2 regions of the Arminella tumorigenes genome follow, and region 1 is predicted to be linked to the other one. Evidence: predicted binding sites of a transcription regulator. Region 1 holds the regulator's gene; the other holds the start of a gene.

Region 1 (7,705 bases):
GACGCTCCAGTCGTTCGCCGGCCACCGGAGCAGATATCGGTGCTCGTGCGCGGCCAGGATGTGCCGTTCGAACTCGGAGATGTCGTGGAAGGCAGGGCGCGGTTGAGCCCGCCAGCTGGTCCTGCGCTGCCCGGCCTCCACGATTTTGCCTTCACTGCCTATTTCGAAGGCACCGGCGCCAACGGTTTTTTCTACGGCACGCCGCAACTGATAATGGCCAGCGCCGACGACACCAGCGAGCGAACCACGCTCCAAAAGATCGACCGCTGGCTGACCGGGCTGCGAGGCAGTATCGGCGACCGCATCCGCTCGATCCTGCCAGGCGACACCGGCGCCTTCGCAGCTTCGCTGGTCAACGACGAACGTCGGGCAATTTCGCCGGAAACCACGGATGCCCTAAGGGTTTCCGGTCTCGCCCATATCATCGCCATCTCGGGACTGAACATGGCCTTGTCCGCCGGCATCTTCTATGTCGGCCTCCGGCATGCGCTGAGCCTGTTTCCCGGGCTGGCGCAGGCTTTTCCGACCAAGAAAATTGCAGCTGTCGGTGCGCTGATCACGGTCACCGCCTATTATTTCATTTCCGGCTTCGGTGTATCGGCCGAGCGGGCCTTCATAATGATGGCAATCATGCTGGTCGCGGTGCTGTTCGACAGACCATCCTTCAGCCTGCGAAATGTGGCCCTGTCGGCCATCGCCATCCTGGTGCTCTCGCCGTCGCAGATCCTCGGCCCGAGTTTCCAGATGTCCTATGCGGCCACCATCGCACTTGTTTCAGGCTATTCGCTGTGGAAGCGGCGTCCGCCCCGGGAGCGGCGGTTTGCAGCTTTCCGGGCACCGATGCCGGTGCGGGCGGTCAGCCGCTTTTTCACAGGCATCGCCATGACGTCGTTTATCGGCGGCGCGTCGACGGCGATCTTTTCGATCGAGCATTTTCACAGACTGGCGACCTATGGCCTCGTTGCCAATCTTGCCGCCATGCCGGTGGTGTCATTCATTGTCATGCCGGTCGGCATGCTCGCCATGCTGATGATGCCCTTCGGCCTGGACGGCGTATTCTGGCTTATCACCGGCTGGGGACTCGATATCGTGATGGTCATCGCGAAGACGGTGGCGGCATGGGGCGGCAATGTCCCGTTCGCGCGCCTGCCTGCCGGGCTTTTCCAGACCATCATTGCCGGATTCCTGCTGATGACGGTGCTGCGAACGCCCATGCGCCATGCCGGCGCGCTGCTGATCGCAGCCTCTGTGACTTTTGCCGCCTTGCAGCCTTCTCCCCAGAGATCGGAATTGCTGATTTCAGAGGATGGCGAACTCGTAGCCCTGTTCCGGAAAGGTCGTCTCGAGCGCAACCGCGAACGCCCCCCGGATTTCATCTATCAGCAATGGCAGCGAGCCCTGCCGGTGTCCGAAGATACGCCGCCGCAAATGCTGCCGCCGGACAATTCGACCCCGCCCCACTCCGTTCGTGGCCAGCCCTTGAACCGTATGGATGCGGAGCACCAGGCAACGCTGCGACTGGCAATGGAGACGGCGCTGGACAGTGCCGTCGACGGCGGCTTTGCCTGCCATGGTCGCGATTGGTGCGTTGCCATGCTCGAAACGGGCGCAATGCTCGTGACTATATCCGATGCCGCCTATCTGGGTCCGGCCTGCGATACCGCCGATATCGTCATCACGCCGGTAAGGATTCGCCTCGATCGATGTCGGTCCGGTGCGGCCCTCTATACGGGTGCATCGCTGCGCAAAACAGGCTCCATCGAGGTCGACCTGAGCGCTCCTCAGCCCGAGGTCATCACTGCGTTCAGCGCCCTTGATCGTCCGTGGGAAAGGCATCGAGCCTACGACTGGCGAAAGCCGGCTTTCATCGGTACCGACGCCACGTCACCGGTCAGTGATACCGGCGGATGAGCCCGACAAGCCGCCCCTGGATCTTAACCCTGTCCGGGCCGAAGATGCGGGTCTCGTACGCCGGGTTGGCTGCCTCGAGCGCAATGGAGGCACCCTTGCGTCGAAAGCGCTTGAGCGTTGCCTCCTCGTCATCGACGAGGGCGACGATGATGTCGCCGGGGCTCGCCGTACTGGCATTGCGGATGATGACGGTATCGCCGTCGAAGATGCCGGCCTCGATCATCGAGTCGCCTCGCACTTCGAGCGCGTAATGCTCGCCGGCGCCGACCATGTCGGCGGGAACCATGATGTCGTGGGTATTGTTCTGGATTGCGGCGATGGGAACACCGGCGGCGATGCGGCCCATGACCGGCAGCGAGACTGAGCCGCTGCGGTCCTCGACTGCGGGCTTTGTCGGCGCTGCGGCAATAGCCGGCGTCTTGCCGAGGCTGCCTTCGATGACGCTGGGCGAAAAGCCGCGCCGTGGCTGTGCATTGGGGTTATAGGCCTCTGGAAGCTTGATGACCTCGATAGCGCGTGCCCGGTTCGGCAGGCGGCGGATGAAGCCGCGTTCCTCCAGCGCCGTGATCAGCCGATGGATGCCTGATTTGGACGCAAGGTCCAGCGCATCCTTCATTTCATCGAAAGAAGGCGGGACGCCGGACTCTTTCATTCGTTCGTGAATGAAGAGAAGCAGTTCCTGTTGCTTGCGCGTCAACATCGTTTTTCGTGCTCCAAGTGCGAAACAAAGCCAGAACGGACACTATATGTTCCATATGTGTTCCGCAAGTGACTAAATCTTTGTGAACGCCGTTGGAATAATCGCTTTTTTGGAAGATCATGTCGCGTTGCCGTCGCTGACGGTGTTGCAGGACGGAGTCAAACCATGACAGCAGCCTACCCGATCGACCATCTGGTTCTGCCGACCTGCGATATAGCCTCTGCGCGCCAGCGGCTGAGCAAGCTCGGCTTTACTGTCGCCGCCGATGCACGGCATCCCTTTGGTACTGAAAATGCTTGCGTTTTCTTCGCCGACAAGACCTATCTAGAGCCGCTCGGCATTGCCAGTCTCTCGGAGTGCGAGGCATCTGCGCTGGCCGGCAATGTCTTCGTTGCGCGCGACCAGGCCTTCCGGTTTCGCGTCGGTGACGATGGATTTTCCTCCGTTGCCTTTGCAACCGGCAATGCTGAAAGCGACCAGCAGCGCTTTCGAGACAGCGGGGTCTCGGCCGGGAAGATTCTCGAGTTCGAAAGACCGATGCGCATGCCGGACGGGTCCGAATCGATCGCCGGCTTTCGACTTGCCTTCGCTGCAGATTCGCGTGCCCCGGATTTCTTCGTTTTCACCTGCGAGCGCATCAATGCGATGCCGACGGATCGCAGCGCGCTGGAGAGGCATCCGAACGGCGTGCTCGGCATCTCGCGTCTCGTGCTGTCCTGCGCCAGTCCCAAGGCGTTTTCCGGGCTCATCAGCCAAGTTGGCAATGGTGCCGCAATCGTTCCGCATTCCTTTGGCATCACAGCATCGGCGGCCAATGTCGAAATCGACATCTTGAGCGGCGAGGGGATGGAGGCCTTCTATGAGGCGGCGCCATCTGGTGAGGATGCGGGCCTGCGGGGTCGGGCGATCGTCTTTGCCGTTCGCGATCTTTCCGTGACAGAAGCGCATTTGGCTGGTAACGGCGTGACCTACACGCGCAAGAGCAACACTATTCTGGTGAAGGCCGCTCCCGGGCAGGGGGCATTGTTCGCCTTCGAGGAGACAGCATGAGCCATTCGACAAATTCGGACGTGGTCGCCGGCGAAGGCCCCGGCAGGGTCACTTTCTCCAACAGCAAACGCCTCTCGCTGATTGCCGGCCCCTGCCAGATGGAGAGCCGCGATCATGCCTTCACGATAGCCGGCAAGCTCAAGGAGCTCTGCGCCTCGCTTGGCATCGGGCTCGTCTACAAGTCATCCTTCGACAAGGCAAACCGCACGTCGCTCTCAGCCCAGCGCGGCCTGGGGCTGGAAGCGGCTCTGGAGATATTTGGCGACCTGAAGAAGGAATACGGTTTCCCGGTGCTCACCGACATCCACACGGAAGAGCAGTGCGCCCTTGTCGCCAAGACCGTGGATGTGCTGCAGATCCCTGCCTTCCTGTCGCGCCAGACCGATCTTCTGGTTGCTGCCGCCAAGACCGGCCGCATCATCAACGTCAAGAAGGGTCAATTCCTCGCCCCCTGGGACATGAAGAACGTGCTGGCCAAGCTCAACGACAGCGGTAACCCGAACATCCTGCTCTGCGAACGCGGTGCCTCCTTCGGTTACAACACGCTGGTCTCCGACATGCGCTCGCTGCCGATCATGGCGGCGATGGGCGCTCCCGTGATCTTCGATGCTACCCACTCCGTTCAGCAGCCCGGCGGCCAGGGCGGATCGTCCGGCGGCCAGCGCGAATTCGTGGAAACCCTTGCCCGCGCGGCCGTTGCCGTCGGCGTCGCCGGCGTGTTTATCGAAACCCACGAGGATCCCGACCATGCGCCGTCCGATGGCCCGAACATGGTGCATCTGAAAGACATGCCGCAGCTGCTCGAAAAGCTGCTGGCATTCGATGCCATCGCCAAGGCCTAGCATCTGCGGGAGCGTTAACAGGCTGACATGATCTTGGTTTAGTCGGCTGTGACGTTCCCTCATTCGAAGCGCGTGATGGCATTGTAATTGTCACGCCTTCGATTTAGAGATTTCAATCGATTATAACCAGCGAGCAGGAACCAGCCATGACCGCAATCACCGACATTATCGCCCGCGAGATTCTCGACAGCCGCGGCAACCCGACTGTCGAAGTCGACGTATATCTTGAAGACGGCAGCATGGGTCGTGCCGCAGTCCCGTCGGGCGCCTCGACAGGTGCCCATGAGGCAGTCGAATTGCGCGATGGTGGCTCGCGTTACCATGGCAAGGGCGTCGAAAAGGCAGTTGAAGCCGTCGATACCGAAATCTTCGAAGCCATCGGCGGTCTCGATGCCGAAAACCAGATCCAGATCGACAACCTGATGATCGAGCTGGACGGGACGGCCAACAAGTCGCGCCTCGGTGCCAACGCTATCCTCGGCGTATCGCTCGCAGTCGCCAAGGCAGCCGCCCAGAGCGCTGACCTGCCGCTGTATCGCTATGTCGGCGGCGCCTATGCCAGCCTTCTGCCGGTTCCGATGATGAACATCATCAATGGCGGTGCCCATGCCGACAACCCGATCGACTTCCAGGAATTCATGATTCTTCCAGTCGGCGCCGAAACATTCTCCGATGCCGTCCGCATGGGCTCTGAAGTTTTCCACGTGCTGAAGAAAGAATTGTCTGCCCAGGGTCATAACACCAATGTCGGCGACGAAGGCGGTTTTGCACCGGGCTTGAAGAGTGCGCCGGAAGCCCTGGACTTCATCATGAAGTCGATCGAGAAGGCCGGCTATCGCCCAGGCGAAGACATCTACCTCGGCCTCGATTGCGCCGCGACAGAGTTCTTCAAGGACGGCAAGTACGTTCTCGAAGGCGAAGGCCGCACGCTGGAATCAGGCGCCATGGCCGAATACCTTGCCGAGCTCGCTGCCAAGTATCCGATCCTGTCGATCGAGGACGGCATGTCCGAAGACGATTGGGAAGGCTGGAAGACGCTGACCGAGCTTGCCGGCAAGACCACCCAGCTGGTCGGCGACGACCTGTTCGTCACCAACTCCTCGCGCCTTCGCGACGGCATCAAGATGGGCGTTGCCAACTCCATCCTCGTCAAGGTCAACCAGATCGGCACGCTGACCGAAACGCTCGACGCCGTCGAAACGGCCCACAAGGCCGGCTACACCGCCGTCATGTCGCACCGCTCCGGCGAAACCGAAGATTCGACGATTGCCGATCTCGCGGTTGCCACCAACTGCGGCCAGATCAAAACCGGCTCGCTGTCGCGCTCAGACCGTCTTGCCAAGTACAACCAGCTGATCCGCATCGAGGAAATGCTCGGTCCCCAGGCCCGCTACGCCGGCACGTCCATCCTGCGCGGCTGATACCAGACGCATCCGCTTTTCTAGCAACCGCGCCTTCGGGCGCGGTTTTTTAATGGATCCTGCAACAAGGTCAACGGACGGTTAATCTCTACCAACTAGTCTGGTTCACACGGGTAGAGCGTATGGGCAAACGGCATGTGGACAAAATATCATAAGAAGAAGCGACTCGGTCACCTGGTGCTTCCAGCCATCACCGTCGCTTTCGTATCTTATTTCGGCTACCACTGCGTCCATGGCGACTACGGCCTGCGGGCGACCGAAGTCTTCGAGCAGCAGCGACTGGCTCGCTCCAAGGATCTGGCCGATCTCGTCGCCAAGCGACAGCACCTTGAAAAGGAGGTTGCCCTGCTCAGCGACGGATCGCTCGACAAGGACATGCTGGATGAAAAGGCCCGCTACCAGCTTGATTATTCCAAGGCCGACGAAATCGTGATCTTCAATAAATGAGGTGATTAACTGAATTTCAGTTAATCAAAAATTTTATTTGTTTTTCAGTGACTTATATCGAATACTAGCCATGCGTTTATGGCATTGCTGCATCTGTTAATCTTCCCTATGTTACGCGTCACCATTGATCGATGCTTATCACACAGGGGAGGGTTGAATGGCGCCGAAAATCGCGTCCGTTTCCAACCGGAAAACGTCCAAGTCAGCACGTATTGAAACCAACGGCGGTCCTATCGCCGATTTCGATCGCGACGAAGAGCTGAAAGCCTACCGCGAAATGCTGCTCATCCGGCGTTTCGAGGAAAAGGCCGGACAGTTGTACGGCATGGGGTTCATCGGCGGATTCTGTCACCTCTACATCGGCCAGGAAGCTGTCGTCGTCGGCATGCAGATGGCCCAGAAGGAAGGCGATCAGGTTATAACAGCCTATCGCGACCACGGACATATGCTTGCTTGCGGCATGGAAGCGCGTGGCGTCATGGCCGAACTGACTGGTCGCAGCAGCGGCTATTCGCACGGCAAGGGCGGCTCGATGCACATGTTCTCGAAAGAGAAGCATTTCTACGGTGGTCACGGTATCGTCGGTGCGCAGGTTTCGCTCGGTACCGGGCTCGCTTTCGCCAACAAATACCGTGGCAATGACAGCGTCTCTGTCGCCTATTTCGGCGACGGTGCGGCCAATCAGGGCCAGGTCTACGAGAGCTTCAACATGGCTGCTCTCTGGAAGCTTCCAATCGTCTATATCATCGAGAACAACCACTACGCCATGGGCACCTCCTCGGCGCGCGCGACGGCGCAGTCCAACTACTCGCTGCGCGGTTCGGGCTTCGGCATTCCCGGTATTCAGGTCGATGGCATGGACGTGCGCGCTGTCAAGGCGGCAGCCGACGAGGCGCTCCAGCATTGCCGTTCTGGCAAGGGCCCGATCATTCTCGAAATGCTGACCTACCGCTATCGCGGCCATTCGATGTCCGACCCGGCGAAGTATCGCTCCAAGGACGAAGTGCAGAAGATGCGCTCAGAACATGATCCGATCGAGCAGGTGCGCTTGCGCCTGGTCGGAAAAGGCTGGGCATCCGAAGACGATCTGAAGGCGATCGACAAGGATGTTCGCGATATCGTTGCTGACAGTGCCGATTTCGCCCAGTCCGAGCCGGAGCCGGATGCATCCGCGCTCTACACAGACATTCTGCTCTGATCGGGGAGGGAACCCATGCCTATCGATATCCTGATGCCCGCCCTCTCTCCGACGATGGAAGAAGGCACACTCTCCAAATGGCTGAAGAAGGAAGGTGACAAGGTCACTTCCGGCGACGTCATTGCCGAAATAGAGA
Region 2 (7,705 bases), 1.8 Mb from region 1:
GGGATGCGAAAATTATCGTTGCCGGCGGGCAAGAGTCCATGTCAACGGCGCCACACGCGGCCCACCTGCGCTCGGGCACGAAGATGGGCGACATGACCATGGTCGATACGATGATCAAGGATGGCCTGACCGACGCTTTCTACGGCTATCACATGGGTATCACCGGCGAAAACGTTGCCCGGCAGTTTCAACTGTCCCGCCATGACCAGGATACCTTTGCCGTCGCTTCCCAGAACAAAGCCGAGGCAGCCCAGCAGGCCGGACGGTTCAACGATGAGATCGTGGCCTTCACCATCGCCGGCCGCAAGGGCGACGTGACGGTCGATAGCGACGAGTACATCCGCCACGGATCGACGCTCGAGGGCATGGCGCGCCTCCGGCCGGTATTCGACAAGGATGGGACGGTTACCGCCGGCAACGCCTCCGGCCTCAACGACGGCGCTGCCGCGACGGTGCTGGTGAGCGAGGCGGAAGCCGAGCGTCGGGGAATCCGACCGCTGGGCCGGATCGTGTCCTGGGCAACGGCCGGCGTGGATCCGCAGATCATGGGCACGGGTCCGATACCGGCTTCTCGCAAGGCCTTGGAAAAAGCTGGATGGGCGGTTGGCGATCTCGATCTCGTGGAGGCTAACGAAGCCTTCGCGGCACAGGCCTGCGCGATCAGCCGCGAACTGGGCTTCGATCCCGCCATCGTCAACGTCAACGGCGGGGCGATTGCGATTGGTCATCCGATTGGAGCATCGGGCGCCCGCATTCTGACCACTTTGTTGTTCGAGATGAAGCGGCGCGGTGCACGAAAGGGTCTGGCGACCTTGTGCATTGGCGGTGGCATGGGGATAGCCATGTGCATCGAGGCGTTTTAAACAATCTGCCATGGGGTCAGCTGGCTACATGGTAGGCAGTGGTACTGGGGAACGGACTATGAGCAGAGTAGCACTCATCACCGGGGGTACCCGCGGTATCGGCGCCGCCATTGCAATGGCGTTGCACAATGCCGGTTACCGGGTCGTGGCGACCTATGCCGGCAACGATGAGAGAGCCGATGCCTTTCATAGCGTGACGGGCATTGCCGTCTATCGCTGGGACGTCACGGACTATGAGGCTTGCGGCAAAGGCATTGCCCAGGTCGAGGCCGATGTGGGTCCGGTAGAGATCCTGGTCAACAACGCCGGTATCACCCGAGATGCGATGTTCCACAAGATGACGCCGCAACAGTGGCATGAGGTCGTGAATACCAACCTGAACGGTCTATTCAACATGACGCACCATGTGTGGGCTGGCATGCGGGAGAGGAACTTCGGTCGAGTTGTCAATATCTCGTCGATCAATGGCCAGAAAGGTCAGATGGGCCAGGCCAACTATTCTGCAGCAAAGGCGGGTGACATCGGCTTTACGAAGGCGCTGGCCCAAGAAGGTGCCGCCAAGAACATTACCGTCAATGCGATCTGCCCCGGCTACATCGGTACGGAAATGGTGTTGTCCGTGCCGGAAAAAGTAATGAACGGTTATATCCTGCCGCAAATTCCGGTCGGCAGGCTGGGCGAGCCGGAGGAGGTCGCCCGTTGCGTCGTGTTTCTCGTTGCCGACGACGCCGGCTTCATCACCGGCTCCACGATCACGGCGAATGGCGGCCAACTTTTCGTCTGACGGATCTATCTTCGCCTAGGAAGTGGCGAGCTAGCGTCGTGTATTTCGCGAGCGCGAACGAACGGGCACAAGCACGCGGCTTTGCTCCTTGCGCTGCGCCGCACGCACGGCAACGATAGAGGTGACGGCGGCGGCAGCGATGACACCCAAAGCAGCGATATGTGTGACGAGTTCAACCATGGAAAAGTCGATCCTTTCGGCGAGCACCCGGTAGCCCGGTTCAGACAATATTGCTCGCGTTCCAACAATATCGGTACAGCAAGATCGAATTGAAAGGGGTTGAAGTTCACGTCATCGTCAACAGTGTATTGACGGCATGAAAAAGGGCGCCGAAGCGCCCAATTCCAAATTCATGCCGAAGCTTAGCGGCAACGTGCTTCGTAGCGCTGGCCATAACGGTCGCGATAGATGCAGTAGCCACGACGTTCCGAGTGGCCGATCAGGTTGCCTACGAGGCCGCCTGCAACTGCGCCGACGGCTGCGCCGCCCCAGCTATTGGTAACGGCACCACCGATAACGGCACCGGTGCCAGCACCAATGGCTGTGCCGCGTTCTTCCGGCGTGCACGATGCGAGTGTGCCGATGAGGGCAACTGCAATAATCAGTTTTTTCATGTCTTGCTCCCTAGATATTAGACCATGGTGGTCTAGCACAAATTACGAATTAAATCCGCCCCATCAGGACGAGCACCAAAATGATGACGACGATGAGGCCGAGACCACCAGAGGGACCATAACCCCAACCGCTGCTGTAGCCCCAGTTTGGCAGTGCGCCCACCAAGAGCAATACGAGTACGACGAGCAGTATTGTGCCGAGCATGGTCAGTTCCCTTCACTTCGAAAGCATTATTTGCTGCCCCCTTAAACGCAGCTCACATTAAGTTGTTCCGGCAATTTTCTCGATTATTTGGCACAATGGCGAATGTGGCGGTGAGCGACAGATTTTATAGCCCGCTCTACAGTTTGTGATGGTTGGATATTGCCCTCGCCGCGAAGATGCGATCACGCCGACTCCGTCGGCAATCCGTGAACGGATCATGAAACCGGCGGGTCAGCGATTCGTAGCATCTTTGTTCCGGGGCCGTTCCCAAACGCTCCGGCTGGTCGTCCCGCCGCCACTTTGCCTCCCGCCTGTGGCAGATGACAAGTATTATCCGGTGTCTACAAAATTGTTTTGCCCTCCGGGCCTTGCCTTTGCCACCTGGGCTGGTCATCTGTGGGGGAGCTTACAACAAGCGTTCCTGACCCTGAAGGCTGCTGCGCCTCATCTTCGCATGGACCAATGACCCTGACTTCGCAGCCCATGATTTTGAGTGGTCGCGGTGTAACCGCGGTGCTCGGACCGACAAATACCGGCAAGACCCATTACGCCATCGAGCGTATGGTCGCGCACGGCAATGGCATGATCGGCCTGCCGTTGCGACTTCTGGCGCGCGAGGTCTACACGCGTCTCGTCGAGAAAGTCGGCATCAAGAACGTTGCGCTGTTTACCGGTGAAGAAAAGATAGCCCCGCCCAACGCCTGCTACTCAGTATGCACTGTCGAAGCGATGCCGCGCGAGACTCGAGCTTCGTTCGTTGCCATCGACGAGGTTCAACTCGCCGGCGATCTCGAGCGCGGCCATATCTTCACTGATCGTATCCTGCATCTGCGCGGCCGCGACGAGACATTGCTTCTCGGCGCGGGCACCATGCGGCCGATCCTCGAACATCTGTTGCCGGGAATTACCGTCGTCGAGCGGCCGAGGCTCTCCCATCTTGCCTATTCGGGCCAGAAGAAGATTACCCGCTTGCCGCAGCGCAGCGCCATTGTCGCTTTTTCGGCAGAGGAAGTTTACGCCATTGCCGAGCTGATCCGTCGCCAGCGTGGCGGAGCGGCCGTGGTCCTCGGTGCCCTCAGCCCACGGACGCGCAATGCGCAGGTCGAGCTTTACCAGAACGGCGACGTCGAATACCTCGTCGCCACCGATGCCATCGGCATGGGCCTCAATCTCGATGTGGACCACGTCGCGTTTGCCCAGGACAGGAAATTCGACGGATACCAGTTCCGCCATCTCAACCCCGGCGAACTCGGACAGATTGCCGGCCGTGCCGGTCGCCATCTGCGCGACGGGACCTTCGGTGTCACCGGCCAGGTCGATCCCTTCGATGCCGATCTCGTTCGCCGCATCGAGAGTCACCAGTTCGACAACGTCAAAGTGCTGCAGTGGCGCACGAAGGATCTCGACTTTTCATCCGTCGCCGCACTGAAGCTCAGCCTCGATGCGCCGCCGCGCATCCATGGGCTGACACGCTCGCTGCCTTCCGTCGACCAGCAGGCTTTGGAGCAACTGACCGGTTATCCGGAGGTCGCTCGCCTCGCCGTCGGCCGGGCAAATGTAGAAAAATTATGGGAAGCCTGTGCATTGCCGGATTATCGGCGTATCACACCGGCCCAACATGCCGATTTGATTTCGTCCCTGTTTTCCGATCTCGTGCAACATGGCACGGTGAACGAGGATTTCATGGCCGAGCAAGTCCGGCGCGCCGACCGGACCGATGGCGAGATAGACACGCTTTCGGCGCGAATCGCGCAGATAAGAACTTGGACCTATGTTTCGAATCGGCCCGGTTGGCTTGCCGATCCGACACACTGGCAAGAAAAGACGCGGGAAATCGAAGATCGGTTGTCCGACGCGTTACATGAAAGGTTGACGAACCGCTTTGTTGATCGCAGGACATCTGTGCTCATGAAGCGCCTGAGAGAGAATGCAATGCTGGAAGCTGAAATCAGTGTAAATGGAGATGTCTTCGTCGAAGGGCATCATGTCGGGCAGTTGACCGGGTTCCGGTTCTCTCCCATTGGCGGGACTGACGGTCCCGACGCCAAGGCCGTGCAGAACGCGTCGCTCAAAGCGCTGGGTCTGGAATTCGAGGCGCGCGCTGCCCGCATGCACGCAGCTGGCAACGGCGATCTGGCGATTGGCTCCGACGGTTCGGTGCGCTGGCTGGGCGACCCCGTAGCGCGGCTGACCGGCAGCGACCACATCATGCGCCCCCGCGTCATCCTGCTCGCCGACGAGCAACTGACCGGCCATGCGCGCGAACATGTTGCCGCACGCATCGAGCGCTTCGTCAATCATCACATTTCGACGGTGCTGAAGCCGCTCGACGACCTCTCTCGTGCCGAAGACCTGCAGGGCCTCGCCAAGGGTCTGGCTTTCCAGATCGTCGAGAATCTCGGTGTACTGTTCCGCCGCGATGTCACGGAGGAAGTGAAGTCGCTGGACCAGGATGCACGCGCCTCGATGCGCCGCTATGGCATCCGCTTCGGCGCCTATCATATTTTCGTTCCAGCATTGCTGAAGCCGGCTCCGGCCGAACTGATCACCCTGCTCTGGGCGCTGAAAAACGACGGCATCGACAAGCCGGGCTACGGCGATCTCATTCCGGTCCTGGCTGCCGGCCGCACGTCCGTGGTTACGGATTCGACCTATGAGCGCACCTTCTACAAGCTCGCCGGTTTCCGCTTCCTCGGCAAGCGTGCCGTACGTATCGACATTCTCGAGCGCCTTGCCGATCTCATCCGGCCGCTGCTGCAGTGGAAGCCCGGCCAGCCTTCCCGTCCGGACGGTGCCTATGACGGCCGCCGCTTCACCACGACGACGGCGATGCTGTCCATTCTCGGCGCGACGCTCGACGACATGGAAGAGATCCTGAAGGGCCTCGGCTATCGCGCAGATGCGGTGCCGGCCGAAGAAGCTGCAGTTCACCTCAGCAAGCAGGACGCTCCCGCCGCCGCTACACCCGTAGCTGCCGCAGACGCATCTGCACCAGCTGACGGATCTCCTACGTCGGACACAGAGGCAGCAGAAGCAGAAGCTACCGAGCCGACTCCGTCAGACGCCGTCGAGGAAGTTTCCCCCGTGGTTTCTGAGGATGCTCCTGTTGCCGCGCTGGAAGCCGCCAATGACGTTGCGCCCGAAAGCGCAGCAGAGGCCGTCGTTACCGATGCGGCCCCTTCGGAAGCTGCAGGCGAGGGCGCTTCAGTCGATGCCGCCGCTGCCGAGCCTCCGAAGCCAGTGTTGCTGTGGCGGCTGGGTGGTCGCAACGACAACCAGCGTCCGGCTCCCCGCCAGGGTGAGCGCCGTGGTCAGCAGGGTCCGCGCGCCGGCCAGGATCAGGCAAATGCGCAGCCAAACACCAATCGCCGCCCATCAGGCGACCAGCCGCAGGGCGAAGGCAATCGTGAAGCACGCGACAATCGCGGGCCGCGCGGTGGCAAGGAGGGCGGCGGCGGCCGTCCGCCGCAGCAGGGTAAGCGTCCTGATCATCGCGGCGGCGAGCGCAACGAGCGCAATGACCGTGGCGGAGAGCGCAACGATCGCAACAATCGTCCGGCAGCGCAGCCAACACGCTTCGAGGCGAAGCCTCCGCGCAAGGAGAAGCCGATGGATCCGGATTCGCCCTTTGCAAAGCTGGCGGCGCTCAAGGAGCAGATGAAGAAGTAGGCCATGGTGGACGAAAGACAGGTCTCGAGCGGTTCGCGACAGCGCATCGACAAATGGCTGTTTTTCGCCCGCATGATAAAATCCCGCTCGCTGGCGCAGACCTACGTGCTGAAGGGCAACGTGCGGATCAATGGCGAGCGGATCGTCCAGCCGAGCCACGGTGTCAGGCCCGGCGACAAGATCGAACTGTCGCTGGAACGAAGGGACATAGTTCTCGTTGTACGGTTGCCGGGCGAGAGGCGAGGTCCTTTCGAGGAAGCCAAGCTGCTTTACGAGGACGTGACGCCGCCACCGGACGAAACCAAAAAGCTAACCCTGTTCGAACAAGCGATGCGCGACCCCGGCGCCGGACGCCCGACGAAGCGTCAGCGCCGCGAGATCGACCGGCTGATGACGGACGACGAGTAGAATACGATGCCGGGAGGCTTGAGATTTAGAGACTGTTTAATCTTGAAATCTGCCGACAAAGCCGATACCTGACGAGCAACCCGCTGAGACAGCCGGTTTACTTGCCTCCGGGATGAGGCAGGCTGCCGGTACCCGAAGGAAAGGCGCGACGTTCCAGGTCGTGCGTCCCCGGAAAACTCGAAAAATCCTGGAGTTCATCATGACCTACGTCGTGACCGACAATTGCGTACGTTGCAAATACACCGATTGCGTTGAAGTTTGCCCTGTCGATTGCTTTTACGAGGGCGAAAACTTCCTCGTCATTCATCCCGACGAATGCATCGATTGTGGCGTTTGCGAACCGGAATGTCCGGCTGAAGCCATCAAGCCCGATACGGAGCCGGGCCTCGACAAGTGGCTGAAAATCAACGCCGATTACGCGACTCAGTGGCCAAATATCACGGTCAAGCGGGAGCCGATGGCCGAAGCAAAGCAGATGGATGGCGAGACCGGCAAATTCGAGAAATACTTCTCTGCCAACCCCGGTTCTGGCGACTGATGCCGTTCTACAAACGAACGTCTCGCCGAATCATGCAAGCGTCCGAATTTGCATGCAAATACGGCACTGCAAAGCAAATTATTGATTTCCTCAGATTTTTGTGCTAGGGTCGCTCTACTGATCCATTGAGGCATCTTGATGCTTCTTTTCACCACGAAAGCAATCAAATAATCCCGCACGCGGTTTCCTTGACATATCAACATTGTGAGTTGTCGGGTCAGGGATCGCGATGAACGGATTGTTTTTCTGCGCCTTTGGTGGACCAGCATGTAGTCACCCCGACGGTTTTCCGTCTCATCCGGGCCTGACTGACCCGGCCTCGGCGCTCGCCGGGTGCATAACAGGGAGTTTTTGATAAGAATGACGACCCAACAGAAGAAACCTTCAGTGCGCCACGGCTTCAAAACCGGCGAATCGATCGTTTATCCCGCCCACGGTGTGGGTACGATCACCGCGATTGAAGATCAAGAAGTGGCTGGCATGACGCTTGAACTTTTCGTGATCGATTTCGAAAAGGACAAGATGCGTTTGAAGGTTCCGGTGGCGAAAGCCATGAGTATCGGCATGCGCAAGCTGTCGGAAAGCGATTTCGTCGAACGTGCCTTGAAGGTCGTGCAGGGTAAA

The links. The regulator LexA, encoded in region 1, represses DNA repair genes until DNA is damaged. The targets are predictions, from matches to a motif close to TGTTCNNNNTGTGTTCNG.
Region 2: a site for LexA is predicted at 2,707-2,724, ahead of PR017_RS14980 (helicase-related protein). Genes of this name have one in related genera too.

What each region holds. Positions count from the first base shown of each region.
Region 1 covers NZ_CP117255.1:1,242,639-1,250,343, forward strand. The annotation lists gene PR017_RS06230 (ComEC/Rec2 family competence protein) at 1-1,911, shown strand, start outside; gene lexA (transcriptional repressor LexA) at 1,892-2,611, opposite strand; gene PR017_RS06240 (VOC family protein) at 2,777-3,661, shown strand; gene kdsA (3-deoxy-8-phosphooctulonate synthase) at 3,658-4,503, shown strand; gene eno (phosphopyruvate hydratase) at 4,650-5,924, shown strand; gene PR017_RS06255 (FtsB family cell division protein) at 6,060-6,371, shown strand; gene pdhA (pyruvate dehydrogenase (acetyl-transferring) E1 component subunit alpha) at 6,529-7,569, shown strand; gene PR017_RS06265 (pyruvate dehydrogenase complex E1 component subunit beta) at 7,585-7,705, shown strand, end outside.
Region 2 covers NZ_CP117255.1:3,053,762-3,061,466, reverse strand. The annotation lists gene PR017_RS15005 (acetyl-CoA C-acetyltransferase) at 1-863, shown strand, start outside; gene phbB (acetoacetyl-CoA reductase) at 922-1,647, shown strand; gene PR017_RS14995 (hypothetical protein) at 1,678-1,827, opposite strand; gene PR017_RS14990 (YMGG-like glycine zipper-containing protein) at 2,010-2,261, opposite strand; gene PR017_RS14985 (DUF3309 family protein) at 2,311-2,466, opposite strand; gene PR017_RS14980 (helicase-related protein) at 2,929-6,135, shown strand; gene PR017_RS14975 (RNA-binding S4 domain-containing protein) at 6,139-6,543, shown strand; gene fdxA (ferredoxin FdxA) at 6,743-7,081, shown strand; gene PR017_RS14965 (CarD family transcriptional regulator) at 7,442-7,705, shown strand, end outside.